DNA from 3 places in the Pseudarthrobacter sp. TE3704 genome. Region 3 is predicted to be linked to each of the others. Evidence: riboswitches for the same ligand, from Rfam matches in the RefSeq annotation. Region 3 holds a riboswitch; each other region holds the start of a gene.
The links. A riboswitch is a leader RNA that binds a small molecule or an ion and turns the genes downstream of it on or off. The one in region 3 is predicted to bind S-adenosylmethionine.
Positions count from the first base shown of each region.

Region 1 (4,940 bases), on a different contig from region 3:
CAGCCGCTGGGCAAGCTGCGAGGACGTGATGGGCTTGTCCTGCCATTCAGTGAATGAGTAGATGACCTTGACGTAGTCCTCGATGGAGGAGGAGGGCGCGCTGGTCTTCACAGGACCAAGCCTACCGGGTGCCGGTGGACCGCAACGGCGACGTTCGTCATGCTTTGACGGCCCGCCACGACAGGGTCAGGTACGGCAATTCCAGGTCCTCGCCGTCGGCATGGCCCAGGTGCTCATGCAGGTACCAGTCAAGGTTCGCGAGGACCTTGGCCCGGGTGGCTTCCCCGGCACGAAGGTAGTAGCTGCGGGATTTCGTGAGCTCCATCAGGTCCCTGGTGCTGACAAGGTCCTGCCAGTGCGTCACGTGGCCTTCAAGGTGTTGGAATTGGGGGCCCACCACAGGCCGGTGGTCCGGCTTGTACACGTCCCCCGCATGCATGATGCGGGAGAGCCGGTGCACCCACGGGACGGATGTGTCCAGCTGGTTCCAGACCAGCCCGAGCGTTCCGTGCGGGCGGAGCACACGGGCCAGTTCCGTGCTCGCCGCGAGGGCATCGCACCAGTGCCAGGCCTGGGCAACGGTGACGACGTCGAACGCCGCCGCCGGCAGGTCCGTCGCCTCGGCGGTGCCCAGGACAGCCGTGGCGTCCGGATAGTGCGCAGTCAGCTGTTCGAGCATGTCTGCGGATGGATCGACGGCGGTCACCGCCAGCCCAGCAGCCAGCAGGAGTTCGGTGAATTTGCCGGTGCCGGCGCCAACGTCCAGTGCATCGCGGGCCCCGGCAGGAACGAGCCATTGCGCCGATTCCGCAGGATACCCGGGCCGGACCCGCTGGTAATGCTTGCCGCCGTCCTGGAAGCTCTGGCCGAGCTCCCGGCGCCGCCCATGATCAAGCCTGGGGCCACCCCGAACCACGTGCGGCCTCCTTCAGTAATGCCCTGCGGTATCCTCCGAATTTACCGCATCCGGGTCCAACAGCAGGGCACGGCCGTTCAGCCGCCGGCGAGGGTCAGTCGTCGAGGCAGGGAGCAGCCCCCGCGGTTCCCGGTGTGTTTGGAGCCCAGTGCGGGTAGGTGCGCGTGTCGTTCGCGGGAACCCAGCGGCCGGCATCCACCACATAGTCCCAGCCCAGCCCGTCGCGGCGAAGTTTGGCGATGCCTGCCAGGAGCCGTTCGGCATCCTCGAGCCGGGAACCGAGGCCGAAGCTGGCACGAAGGGAGCCGGAGGGAAGCCCCAGCCGCTTCAGCAGCGGATGTGCGCAGAAGCGCCCGTCCCGCAGCCCCACCCCGTGCTCAGCGGAAAGGTACGCGGCAACGAGCCCTGCGTCGTACCCCTCGACGGAAAAGTTGACCACGCCAATGGTGTCCGTGTCCGCGTTGGTGTCCTTGAAGATCTGGTGGACCGTGACGCCCTCGATGTCCTGCAGACCTTCCACCAGGAACGAGCGGATGGCGGACTCGTGCGCGTGCCAGCGGTCCTGGTCCAACCCGGCGATGACCTGGGTGGCGCGGGCAAGGGTGGCCGCGCCCAGGACGTTGGGGGAGCCGCCCTCGTGGCGGGCCGGGCCTGTTGCCCAGCTGACGCCGTCGAGCCTTGCTTCCTTGACGGCGCCGCCGCCGGCGAGGTGTGGAACACCGGCGTCGAGCCAGTCAGGGCGTCCCACCAGGACGCCGGCGCCGAAGGGCGCGTAAAGCTTGTGACCGGAGAACGCGACGTAGTCGACGTCGTCCGCGCTGATGTCAATGCGGCGGTGCGGCGCCAGCTGGGCGGCATCCACCACGATCCGTGCGCCGTGCTGGTGGGCGAGCGTTGCCAGGGCGCGGACGGGAAGGATCTCGCCGGTGACGTTGGAGGCGCCGGTGATTGCCAGCAGGCTCACGCCGCCCTGCTCGAGTTCAGCGCGGACGGCTTCGATGGTTCCCGCGATGGTGTCGGCGGCAACGATGCTGCGGTGGGGTACTCCCTGCCAGGGCAGCAGGTTGGCGTGGTGCTCGATGTCCAGGTATAGGACGTCACCGGCATGGCGTCCGTCAGCGACGGGCAGGCAGCCGGCCAGCAGGTTGAGGGAGTCCGTGGTGTTCCTGGTGAAGATAACGGAATCGTCCGCCCGGCCGCCCACGAAATCGCGGACGATGCTGCGGGCGTTCTCGTACACGGAGGTGCTGATTTGCGACGCGTACCCGGCGCCGCGGTGGACGCTGGCGTAGTACGGCAGGATCTCGTTGAGGTAGGCGGACACCACCGAGAGGGCGGGGGCAGATGCGCCGTAGTCGAGGTTGGCGTAACGGACATGCCCGCCGGCGATCAGCGGCGCCTGGATTTCCGCGCCGGTGACGGCGGCGAGGGGGCGGCCGGCGATCGCCTTGCGCGCATCGAAAACGGTCGCAGCTTCGGTGGTGATGGCGGCGTTGGGGGAGACGGTGGCAGTTGTCACAGAGACCTCACTTCAGAACAGGACTCCGCAATACAGGAATCCGCGCTTGCCGCATCCGCTCCGGACCGGCCTGGTCGTCACCCGGGGCACCCCACCGCGAATGGAGGGTTGCCGGCCAGCAAACCGGGGTTTTGCGCTGGCACTCGTGACCTGGTTAAGAGCGTAGAACATGGGGCGCCCAGGTTTGAAGCCGGCGCAAATGTTAAGGCTTTTGTTACGCGCCGGCGTGAAAGGCGTCTTTAGCCGAAGAAAACGACGGCGGACGCCTCCTTTCGGGGGCGCCCGCCGTCGATTCTTCGGTCAGGTGGGGTTGGGGCCGGAGTCAGAGAAGGTCGTCGAGCCCCGGGTTCAACCGCTGCAGCACCTCGGAGTGCAGGATGGAGTTGGTGGCCAGGGCGTTGCCGCCGAACGGGCCGTCCTCGCCCTCCAGTGACGTAAAACGGCCGCCCGCCTCCACCACGATCGGTACCAGGGCCGCCATGTCGTAGAGGTTGAGCTCGGGTTCGCAGGCGATGTCCACCGACCCTTCTGCCACCATGCAGTAGGACCAGAAGTCGCCAAAGGCGCGGGTCCGCCAGACGTCCTCGGTAAGGCCAAGGAACTCGTCAAGGTTTCCGCGTTCCTTCCATCCGCCGAGGCTGGAATATGACAGTGACGCGTCGGACAGGCTGGAGACGTCAGACACCCGCAGCCGGGTGGCCGCGGCAAGTGAACGGCCCATGTAGGCGCCCATGCCCTTGGCCGCCCACCATCGCTTGCCCAGTGCCGGGGCACTGACCACGCCGACTACCGGCTCGCCCTCATCAACGAGGGCAATAAGGGTGGCCCACACGGGCACGCCGCGGACAAAATTCTTGGTGCCGTCGATGGGATCGATGATCCACCTGCGCGAGCCGTGGCCGGTGCTGCCAAACTCCTCACCGAGTACTGCGTCCCGTGGACGGGAGCGGGAGAGTTGGCCGCGGATGGCTTCCTCCGCTGCCTTGTCCGCATCGGTGACCGGCGTCAGGTCAGGCTTGGTCTCCACGTGGAGGTCCAGTGCCTTGAAGCGGCTCATGGTCTGGTCATCCACGGAGTCGGCCAGGACATGGGCCAGGCGCAGGTCATCGTTGTAGCTCGAGGCGGGTTGGATCATGGTTCCAAACTACCGTCTGCGGGCGGTTCTGCTGGGAGATCGGCGTTGTCAGTTGACGCTGCCGAGCTCCTTGGTCTCCTGCGCTTCCATGCGGGGATCCGCTCCGAGGAGCCTGCGCAGGGACGCAAGCCGGGCTTCGCCGGTGGGACCCGCATGGCCTCCGGCCACCCAGGCATCCAGGCCGCAGTCCACTGCCGTGGCAGTGTGCTTGCAGCCGCGTTCACAGTCATCGATACCCGGCGAAAGGTCCGGGAAGGACCGGAGGATCCGGTCCGGATCCACGTGCGCCAGTCCGAAGGACCGGATGCCCGGGGTGTCGATGATCCAGCTGCCGGGAGGTGCGTCCGCAAGCCGCAAAGCCAGGGCCGACGACGACGTGTGCCGGCCCCGCCCGGTCACGGCATTCACTCCGCCGGTGGCCCTTTCCGCACCCGTAAGTGCGTTGACCATGGTGGACTTCCCGACCCCGGAGTGCCCCAGCATGACCGTGACCTTCCCGTCGAGGTGGGCCCTGAGTTCGGCGACCGCCGCGCTGTCCAGCCGGGCGGACAGCCCGTCGTCGGACCGCGCATCGATGCCGGACGCCTTCATATCGGCGGTACGGCTGATGATCACCGGGAAGTCCAGGTGCGTGTAGTTGGACAGCAGCTCCGCCGGGTCCTTGACGTCGGCCTTGGTGACGAGCAGGATCGGCTCGATGCCGGCGTCGTATGCTGCCACCAGCGCCCGGTCGATGAAGCCGGTCCGCGGCTCGGGGTTGGCTGCCGCCACCACGATCACCAGCTGGTCCGCGTTGGCGACCACCGCGCGCTCCACAGGGTCGGTGTCATCGGCGCTGCGCCGCAGGAGGGTCTTCCGGTCCTGGATTTTCACCAGCCGGGCCAAAGTATCGGGTTCGCCTGATACGTCCCCCACCAGTGAAACGAAGTCACCGGCCACCACGGGGGAGCGCCGCAGCTCGCGGGCCCGCGCGGCAATTACCGTGCGTTCGTTGCCGGAATCTTCGCCCACCACGGCGGTGTAGCGGCCCCGGTCAACGGTGATGATGCGGCCCGTGACGGCGTCGTCGTGGCTGGGCCGGTCCTTCGTGCGGGGCCGGGAGCCCTTCTTGCTGGGCCGGATCCGGACGTCCGATTCGTCCCACGAGTCAGTTCGCCGCGCCACCGCTGGAACCTTCCGCCCCGGCGTCGGCCTCCCTTTCGGATGCGCCGCCCTGGGCAAGCATGTCCGCCCACAGCCGCGGGAAATCAGGCATCGTCTTCGCCGTGGTGGCGATATCCTCCACCTGGACGCCGTCGACAGCCAGGCCCAGGATGGCCCCGGCGGTAGCCATGCGGTGGTCCGCATAGCTGTGGACGACGCCGGCGTGC
Region 1 is NZ_JBWCCJ010000002.1:776,693-781,632, reverse strand. It holds gene ACZ9BC_RS07625 (metal-dependent transcriptional regulator) at 1-111, opposite strand, end outside; gene ACZ9BC_RS07620 (class I SAM-dependent methyltransferase) at 158-916, opposite strand; gene ACZ9BC_RS07615 (aminotransferase class V-fold PLP-dependent enzyme) at 1,011-2,435, opposite strand; SAM riboswitch class IV at 2,473-2,586, opposite strand; gene hisN (histidinol-phosphatase) at 2,758-3,570, opposite strand; gene rsgA (ribosome small subunit-dependent GTPase A) at 3,619-4,734, opposite strand; gene aroA (3-phosphoshikimate 1-carboxyvinyltransferase) at 4,718-4,940, opposite strand, start outside.
Region 1: linked by a shared signal. The riboswitch ahead of ACZ9BC_RS07615 (aminotransferase class V-fold PLP-dependent enzyme) and the one ahead of ACZ9BC_RS16995 (bifunctional o-acetylhomoserine/o-acetylserine sulfhydrylase) in region 3 are both predicted to bind S-adenosylmethionine.

Region 2 (4,940 bases), on a different contig from region 3:
CCTGAACGACTCGGACCCCAACGCCAAGGCAGCGATCGAAGGCAAGTAGCAGAAACAACGCGGGGTCAGTTTCCGCCCTCTCCGGCTGCCGGATTGGGCTGAAAGTGACCCCGCGTTGCATTAAAGAACGACGGCGGGCGGTTACCTTTCCAAGGAAAGGCAACCGCCCGCCGTCGTAAGCAGTGAGTCCTGTGGCGTGGGCCCACGTCCGCAGGGTTCCCTGGCCGAGCTTGCGAGGTTAGGGTGCGGATGGGGACTTCTGCAGGCCGGTGCGGGCCATGGCGTCGGCGTAGGCCACACGCATGTCCTCGAGGTACTCCTCCTGGCGGGCCGGGGAACCGGCGAAAGCGCGTCCGCTCAGGGACCGCACCTTGTAGGTCTTCAGCCCGCGGCGCCAGAGCAGCGGAACCTCGGTCTTCAGCAGCAGGTTGGCCAGGCGGTTGGCTTCGGTGCCGTGGGCCACGATCACCGAGGCGCGCGGGACCAGCGCCAGGAACTTCAGCAGCGGCTTGAGGCCGGCCTGGATCTGGTCCGGGGTGAACTTGCCGTTGACCTCGCCCGGGACGTGCCAGGGGTGCACGTTCCAGGGCATGACGAACTCGGGGCGAAGGCCCAGCTTCCACTGGATGCCGAGCATCCGGGTAGCTGCGTCCTGGTCTCCCGGGGTGATGAAGCCGGACTCGTCGGCCCCGCCGATGTTCGAAAACAGGCTGATAATGCGGCACTCGTCCACATCATGCATGGGGTCGACGTAAGGCACTACCGTGCCGGGCCGGGTCTCCTGCAGGGAATCGCACAGTTCATTGACGGCGGCAACATTGGGTTCGTAGCGGCGGCTCAGGAGCTGCTCATGGAAAGATTCGGGGGCCAGGGCTGTCATGTAGTGCTGGATCTCCTGCGGGGATTGGCGGTGCTGCCGCCGGCGGATATGGGCGCACGAAGGCGCCACACATCAGCGGCGGTTGAGATGGGGTGGACCGATTCCGGGTCGGCCTGTTCCAGTTTAGCAAGCCCGGGGAAACGAAACGCCGGTCCCCTGCATCCAATAATGCGGAGCAGGGAACCGGCGGTCCTGGGCTGGAGGGGAAGAGGCGTCTGTTACCAGAGCCTCTTGGTTGCCCGGCGGGCGCCTTCTCCCAGTGCTCCCAGCTTGGCGACGGCGATCTGCGGGTGGACGCGCCCGCCCAGGCCGCAGTCCGTGGAGGCAATGACGTTCTCGCGGCCCACTACCTCGGCGAAACGGACGATGCGGTCTGCCACGAGGTCCGGGTGCTCCACCACGTTGGTGGCGTGCGAGACGATGCCCGGGATGATGACCTTGCCCTCGGGAAGCTTGGTGTCCTCCCACACCCGCCACTCGTGTTCGTGGCGGACGTTTGCGGCTTCAAAGGAGTATCCGCCGGCGTTGATCTGCAGCATTGTGTCCACCAGGTCCGCGAACGGGAGGTCGGTGGTGTGGGGACCGTGCCAGGAACCCCAGCAGAGGTGGAAACGCACCTGCTCCTCGGGAAGGCCGCGGAGGGCATAGTTCAGCGCCTCCACCCGGATCCGGGTGAACTTGAGGTAGTCCTCAACCGTGGGTTCCGGGCTGATCTGGTCCCAGTTTTCCGCAATGGACGGATCATCGATCTGCAATGTGAGGCCGGCGTCCACAATGGCCTTGTACTCCTCGCGGAGGACGTCCGCGCAGGCGTAGATGTACTCCTCCTCCGTGGCGTAGTACTCGTTGGTGATCCGTGATGCGCTGCCGGGGGAGAGCGCCGCCACGAATCCTTCCTTCAATCCGGTTGCGGCAAGGCCGGCCTTGAGGTTGGCGATGTCCGAGGCCACCGCGTCCTGGCCCGTGTACACCAGCGGTCCCGTGACCTTCGGGAACGGCTTGGCGCCGCCGGTGAAGATGCCGCTGGTGGGATCGTTGTAGGCCTCGGCAAAAAGAACACGGTCGCGGCGGTGGATGAATCCCGTCAGCTGGACGTTGCCGGGGGTGGATTCCTTCGGTTCAACGGCCCATGTGGCGTCATTGTCCAGTTCCAGGCCGCCCATCCGGGCAAAGGAGTAAGACCACCATGCGCCGTAGTCCACAGCGGCGGACATCGCGTGGCCGTACTCGCCGTCGTTCGGGATATCAATGCCCAGGCTTTGCTGACGCTGGACCAAGTCCACAACGGAAGCGGTAAGGAGTTCGTTGTATCCCTCCACGTCGGCCGGGTTTTCCTCGCGCGCAGCGTTTGCGGCGATAAGCTCGGGCGTGCGCGGCAACGAACCTGCGTGGGTCACGCGGATGTGGTCGGTGTTTAGGGACATGCTGGATTTTCCTTTCCATCGGTCCTGGCAGTAGCACCTTCTGCAGGCAGGACGTGTCCTGCCCTGACGGGTTGCTGCGGCGTCATTGAGCCAGGTCTCTTGGCCGCTCCGGATGGTTCACTCTCACTTAAATCCACCATCACAGGCGCGGGCAAATCCGCTTCGCTATATGTCGCGCCATGTTGACAGCTTTCGATTCGTAATAACTGGGTGCTGTTACCGGTCATATCCATTGACAGCTTTTGTCCAGCTTGGTTGGCTGATGTCACAGCCGGCAATGGGGGACATTAGCGGGCTGGACGCACCTAATGCACTCGAAAGAGGTAACGCACCGTGAGAAAAACCGTGGCAACTTTCAGGACCCTGGCCGCCGGAGCCCTTGCTCTTGCCGTTGTGGCAGGACCGGCACCGCTCGCCCATTCAGTGGGTGAAGGTCCGAACTACGACGGTAACGGCCAAATCACCACCTCGAAGCTGGCCACCTATGACCAGATGGTTTCCTTCCTGAAGGACCAGGATGCACGCCAGTCCGCCATGGAGCTTGAGGTCATCGGGCAGACCGTCAAGGGACGCGACATCCACCTGGTCAAGTACATTTCGGACCCGGCGAAACCCACCATCCTGTACCTCACGCAGCAGCATGGCAATGAGCAGCTCACCACCGAAGGTGCGCTGGAATTTGTCAAGCACCTCGGAACGGGCAAGTCCGCAGACATCCTGGCCGGCGTGAACATCCTGATCGTTCCCATGCTGAACGCCGACGGCGCCATGGGGGATGTGAACTTCCCGCTGGATGACTACCTGGCCAAGGGCGACCGCAACATGACCCGATACAACGCCGAGGAGGTGGACCTCAACCGCGACCACGTGGACAAGGTCCAGCCGGAAACTCAGGCGCTGCACAACAATGTGATGCGCAAATACACAGTGGACTACATGATCGACCTGCACCATCAGGGCACACGCAGCGTACGCGACGGAAAGCTGGTCTCGGGGTCCATCCTGTACCCCACCACACCCAACGCCGATCCTGCAGTGGTGGAAAAGTCCAAGCAGCTGGGCGCCGTGGTGTTCAACAACGTCGACTCCACCGGCTGGGGCCACTTGGGCAAGTATGTGGGTGGCAGCGCCGAAACCATCAGCCGCAATGGGATTGCCGTTGAGTACGGCATCGCAACACTGCTCTTCGAAATGCGTGGCATGTCCGACCACTACGCGGACGGCGTCGCCCTGGGCCTGCGCAGCAACGGTTACCTGATCCAGCAGACCGTGACCACGCTGACTGCAACCGCGGCAGCCATTGCTGACGGATCCATCGCCGACGCCGACACCTCCTTCTGGGACAGCCTTGCCAACCAGACGTCCCGGCCGGGCGAGGAAGCCGACGGCGAGTAACCACACCGCCCACCCGCCGCGGTCCTTTGCCTGCAGGAGTCCTTTACCCTGCAAGAAGGACCGCGGCGGCCCAACGAGTGGACAAAGTCGCTCATCGGCTAAACTTGGGTGGTAAGAGCCCCGGAACTCTTGCATCGCTGCCCCGTCCCGCGGGCCAGCGACGGCCGGTCCATTCGGGGCATTCTCATGAACGGCGCCGCACCGGGCAAGCCACCTCCATGGCCGGACCCGTGTAGCCCGAACGAATGGGGGAGGATCCCATGCCAGCAATTGTGATCGTAGGAGCCCAGTGGGGCGACGAAGGAAAAGGCAAGGCCACTGACCTTCTGGGCGGCCGCGTTGACTACGTCGTCAAGCCCAACGGCGGCAACAACGCCGGGCACACCGTCGTCGTAGGCGGTGAAAAGTACGAACTCAAGCTGCTGCCGGCAGGCATTCTCAGCCCCAACGCGGTTCCCATTATCGGCAACGGCTGCGTGGTGAACCTCGAAGCACTCTTCCAGGAGATCGAAGGCCTGCAGGCCCGCGGCGCAGACACCTCCAAGCTCCGGGTTTCAGCGAACGCCCACCTCGTGGCCCCGTACCACCAGGTCCTGGACAAGGTAACCGAGCGGTTCCTGGGAAGCCGCGCCATCGGAACCACCGGACGCGGCATCGGCCCGGCCTACATGGATAAAGTGGCCCGGCTGGGCATCCGCGTGCAGGACGTCTTTGACGAGTCCATCCTCCGCCAGAAGGTGGAGGGCTCCCTGCGCCAGAAGAACGAACTGCTGGTGAAGGTCTACAACCGCCGCAGCGTCCTGGTGGAGGAAATCGTGGAGTACTTCCTCTCCTTCGCCGAACGGCTCCGTCCGCTGGTCATCGACAGCACCCTGGTCCTCAACACGGCACTGGATGAGGGCAAGGTGGTCCTGATGGAAGGCGGCCAGGCAACGTTCCTGGACGTGGACCACGGCACCTACCCGTTCGTGACCTCCTCCAATCCCACTGCCGGCGGCGCCTCGGTGGGTTCGGGCATCGGCCCAACCCGCATTTCCCGCTCCATCGGCATCATCAAGGCATACACCACCCGCGTGGGCGCCGGTCCGTTCCCCACCGAGCTTTTCGACGAGATGGGCATGTACCTGCAGAAGACCGGCGGGGAATTCGGCGTCAACACCGGGCGCCCGCGCCGCTGCGGCTGGTACGACGCCGTCCTGGCCCGCCATGCATCCAGGGTCAACGGCTTCACGGACTACTTC
Region 2 is NZ_JBWCCJ010000008.1:74,417-79,356, forward strand. It holds gene ACZ9BC_RS19185 (DUF3151 domain-containing protein) at 1-49, shown strand, start outside; gene ACZ9BC_RS19190 (uracil-DNA glycosylase family protein) at 239-880, opposite strand; gene ACZ9BC_RS19195 (cobalamin-independent methionine synthase II family protein) at 1,099-2,304, opposite strand; SAM riboswitch class I at 2,317-2,423, opposite strand; gene ACZ9BC_RS19200 (M14 family zinc carboxypeptidase) at 2,650-3,699, shown strand; gene ACZ9BC_RS19205 (adenylosuccinate synthase) at 3,960-4,940, shown strand, end outside.
Region 2: linked by a shared signal. The riboswitch ahead of ACZ9BC_RS19195 (cobalamin-independent methionine synthase II family protein) and the one ahead of ACZ9BC_RS16995 (bifunctional o-acetylhomoserine/o-acetylserine sulfhydrylase) in region 3 are both predicted to bind S-adenosylmethionine.

Region 3 (4,940 bases):
GTTCGAGTGTACGAAACACCACCCATCCCAAGCCAAGAGTGTGACTGGTTGTGACTTCCCCGGCCCGGGCACGCCGGCCCTGGCTGCCTGTTTGCTGTGGAGGCTGCCTGCCCGCCTGACGTTCCGGCCGCCGTCGGGCCTTGATCCTGGTCAGGCGCCCGACGCCGCCTTTGCTGCACGGAAGCCGGCCTCGAGGTCGGCCAGGATGTCGTCGATGTGCTCAATGCCCACCGACAGGCGGACCAGCCCGGGGGTCACGCCGGCCACGGCCTGCTGCTCCGGGGAGAGCTGGCTGTGGGTGGTGGACGCAGGGTGGATGACCAGGGACCTGACGTCCCCGATGTTGGCCACGTGCGAGTGCAGCTCCAGGGCGTCCACGAACCGTTTGCCGGCCTCGGCACCGCCGGCCAGGTTGAAGGACACAATGGCACCGGTGCCCTTGGGTCCGTACTTGCGGCCACGCTCGTGCCAGGGGCTCGAGGGCAGGCCCGCGTAGGCGACGGATTCGACGTCGTCACGCGCTTCCAGCCAGCGGGCAACCTCCGCGGCGTTGGCCACGTGGCGTTCCACCCGCAGGCTCAGCGTCTCCAGGCCCTGCGAAATCAGGAACGCGTTGAACGGCGAAACAGCGGAGCCCAGGTCCCGCAGGAGCTGGACGCGTGCCTTAAGGATGTAGGACAGATTGGAGCCCAAAGCGCCGCCCTCCCCGAGGTCACGGCCGTAGACCAGCCCGTTGTAGGTGGGGTCCGGGGTGTTGAAGCCGGGGAACCTCTCCGGGTCCTTGCTGAAGTCGAACTTGCCCGAGTCCACGATGACGCCGGCGATGGCCGCGCCGTGGCCACCCAGGTACTTCGTGGCCGAGTGGACCACGATGTCCGCGCCCCACTCCAGCGGGCGGATCAGGTACGGCGTGGACAGCGTGTTGTCCACGATCAGGGGTACGCCTGCCTCGTGGGCGGCCTGGGATACGCCTTCGATGTCCAGGACATCCTGCCGGGGGTTGGAGACCACCTCGGCAAAGAAGAGCTTGGTGTTGGGCTGCACGGCGGCGCGCCACTGGTCCAGGTTGTCCGGGTCGGCAACGAAGGTGACGGCGATGCCGAACTTTTTGAGGGTGTGGGCGAAGAGGTTGTAGGTACCGCCGTAAAGGCTGGGGCTGGCGACAATATGGTCGCCGGCCTCGGCGATGTTCAGGACAGCGAAGGTCTCCGCTGCCTGTCCGGAGCTGAGCAGCAGAGCTGCCAGGCCGCCTTCGAGGCTGGCAATCCGTTGCTCCACCGCGTCTTGGGTCGGGTTGCCGATGCGCGTATAGATAGGCGCCAGTTCCGCCAGCGCAAACCGGTTCGCGGCGCTCTCCGCGCTGGGGAACACAAAGGACGTGGTCTGGTAGATGGGCAGCGCCCGGGCTCCGGTGGCGCTGTCCGGCTCCTGACCGGCGTGGATCTGGCGGGTTTCAAAAGACCATCCGTTGGACATTCAAGGCTCCTTTGACATGGGCCCGGGGCGGGCTGGGAGCACCACGGGCCGCGCTTGCCATCCGGCCGTTGCCGGACAGCCAGGTCCTCACCCGGGGCACCCCACCGCGGATGGAGGGTTGCCGGCCAGCGAGCCGGGGCTTGGCGCTGGCGCTCATGACCTGAGCCCAGTGTAGGAACATGGCCAATGCAGCGGACAGCATTGTGACGAACATGGTCCTGCGGTTTCGCCGTCTGAGGTCGACCCGTGAAGGGGTTGACCTCGGAAAATCCCAGTAAGGCAACCCTTAGCTGAGAGCCCGATCACAAAGTGCCAAGATGTTGGCATGCGCATGGATCACGTCTCTTACGCCTGTGAACACGATGGCCTCGCGGCCACTACCGAACGTATTTCCTCTGCCCTCGGCGTTGAGGCAGTGAAAGGCGGGGTACACCCCCGGTTCGGAACCCGGAATATGATCATCCCGCTCGCGGGACACAAATACCTCGAGGTGGTGGAGGTCCTGGACCACCCTGCATCGGACAAGGCACCCTTCGGGCAGGCAGTACGTGCCCGCTCGGCGGCCGGCGGCGGATGGATGGGCTGGTGCGTCGAAGTGGACGACCTCGCCCCCTTCGAAGAACGCCTCGGACGCGCCGCCGTGAACGGCAACCGGAAATTCCCGGATGGCCGTGAACTGGTGTGGAAGCAGATCGGCATCCTGGGGCTCATTGCCGACCCCCAGGTTCCGTACATGCTCAAGTGGGAGGGAGACCCCTCCCTGCACCCGTCCAACGCCTACGACAGCAACGTCAAGATGAGCTGCCTCACCATTGCCGGTTCGGCTGCCCGAGTCACCGAGTGGCTGGGCGAACCGGTGGAGAAGCCGCTGGAAGACGTGGCCGTGGAGTGGGTGGCGCCGCACGGGACGCCGGGCATTCTGTCGGTCACATTCGAAACCGCCAGCGGAGCCGTCATTATCTGACCTCCCGCTGCATGGTCCGGTGCCGCCGGATCATGCAGGGGCACCCCCTGGGTTCCCTGTCCGACCATCTTCGGCCGCCATCAGCATGTGACAACGAAGTCACCTGCCGATGGCGGCCGAATCCATTTCCTGGCGTGCCCGGTCTTGGTTTGCCGGGTTCCTGGTTTGCACGGTTCTTGTCGTGCCCGGTTCCTGGTTGCCGGTTCCTGACATGAGCAGTTACTGGCCCGCCCGGAGATTGGGCTGGAGTACCTGCCGGGCTTTTCATGCCGAACTTCCAGTGGTCCACATGGATTGTCAGACCCCACTGTCATAGTTTGGGTATGGCTGGCAGGGCGGCATTGGAAGCGTTGGAGGTCCTTGAGGCGTCCCTTGCTGAGCTGGGTGCTGTGCTCCGTGGGACCGGTGAGGGTTTTGATCCGTTGCGGGAGCAGGCTGATCGGAGCCTGGACGGGCTGGCCGGGGTCGCCCGGCTTGAGGCCGGGACCGCTGCGTTGAAGGTGCATCTGGCCGCAGGGTATGCAGAAGCTGCCAAGGCTGTGGCGTCACGGGCCATGGCGCCGTCCGGGGCGATGGCGCAGGAAGCGTCGATGGTCGCCGAGGTCGCGGGTGTGTTGACCATTGGTGCGAGGGCTGCCGGTGTGCTGCTGAACGAGTCGCAGGTGCTGGCCAATGTTTTGCCGTTGACCCTGGCGGGGTTGCAGGACGGAAGCCTGTCGTGGGCGCACGCGAAGGCGATGGTCGAGGAAACGGCCACCCTGGATCCTGCCGGGGCCGCCGCGTTGGAGGCGCATTTCCTGGGCCCGGACGCACCGAACCCGGCCACCGCGCCGGGGCCGGGTGAGTTGGTGCCGCACCGGTTCCGGCATAAGGCCCGGATCTGGCGCGAACACCACCACCCTGAATCCCTTGAAAAGCGCCACGCGAGAAGTGTTGCGGAGCGGCGGGTGGAGCACCGTCCGGACGTGGACGGGATGGCCTGGTTCCACGCTTACCTGCCTGCCGATACCGCGTCGGCGATGTGGAACCGCACCACCGCCCTTGCCCGGGGCCTGCAGCGCCCGGACGAGTCCCGCACCCTGCCCCAGCTCTGCGCCGACATCTTCGCCGACGCCGTCCTCAGCAACGGCCAGGACGGGCAGCACGGGCAGAGCCCCGGCCGTACGGTTGCGGAGGTCCGCGCCCCGCACGCGGAGGTCCTGGTTACGGTGCCGGTGTTCTCGCTTATGGGTTTGACTGATGAACCGGCGATGCTTGACGGCTACGGCCCGATCCCGGCGTCGATGGCGCGGAAATTGGTCGCGGATGGGGCCGGCTCGTTTTACCGGGTGCTGGTGGACCCGCGGGACGGGGCGCCGCTGGAAATCGGCCGCACCAGCTACCGGGTTACGAAGGCTATCCGGCGGTGGCTGCGGATGCGGGACGGCAAATGCCCCTTTCCCGGCTGCAGCAACAACTCGTTGGACAACGAAGCAGACCACATTCTCGCCTGGCATCACGGCGGGACCACCGGGGTCAGCAACCTGGGCCAGCCCTGCCGCAAACACCACCGCCTCAGGCACACCAGCGGCTGGACACCCACCCCGGCCACCAAAAACGAACCACCCGGCTGGATCTCACCAACAGGCCGCCGCTACAAAAGCGAACACCAGGACTGGGAACCACCCCAATGGCCCGATCAACTCAGACGCGAGCTGCATCGAAAGCGGAAACGGAGACAACTTTCACGGCGGAAGCGAAACGTGCACCGGCCGCGGTCACTTACCAAGCGTGCTCCCTACGGCTACCCGGACCTTTGCTACAAAGGGCTGTCCCCGGGTGAGGAAGGCCTGTTGCGTGTCCTGCACGGGACCGGAAACTGAGCAAGGACCACTGAAGTACAGGCAGCATACGACGAGCCGTGAATGAGCATGATTGACCTGACGGTCAGCGCCGTGCCGACCATAACGGCCGTCCTTGTGTCCCCGCAGCCTGGTGAAGTGGGATCGGTGGGCGGTTTGGGTGGCTGCCCATGAATCAGGCCATTGGTACACGGCGGGTGGCGGTAGGCCGCTGCGGCCCGTGAATCGGGCCGGCGGTCCACGGCGGCTGGCGGTGGCTGATTGCCCGCCCGTCGTCGTGCCCGTCTAGCCCAGGCCCATGGACCTTCCAAAGAGGCTGAAGCCGACAAAAGCGACGATGTCCAGCAACGCATGCGCAATGACCAGGGGCATGACGCGCTTGGTCCGGGTGTAGAGCCACGCGAAGACAACACCCATCACCACATTGCCAATGAACGGCCCGAAGCCCTGGTACAGGTGGTAGCTTCCACGCAGGAGGGAGCTTGCGGCAATGGACAGCGGCACGCTCCAGCCAAACTTGCCGAAGCGGTTCAGCAGGTAGCCCACCACAATGACTTCCTCCACCACGGCATGCCGGATGGCGGACAGGATCAGAACCGGCACTGTCCACCAGTAGGCGTCCAGCGCACTGGGAATGATCGCGGTGGTTATCCCCAGCG
Region 3 is NZ_JBWCCJ010000006.1:170,518-175,457, forward strand. It holds gene ACZ9BC_RS16995 (bifunctional o-acetylhomoserine/o-acetylserine sulfhydrylase) at 151-1,476, opposite strand; SAM riboswitch class IV at 1,522-1,637, opposite strand; gene ACZ9BC_RS17000 (VOC family protein) at 1,802-2,440, shown strand; gene ACZ9BC_RS17005 (HNH endonuclease signature motif containing protein) at 2,764-4,302, shown strand; gene ACZ9BC_RS17010 (CPBP family intramembrane glutamic endopeptidase) at 4,567-4,940, opposite strand, start outside.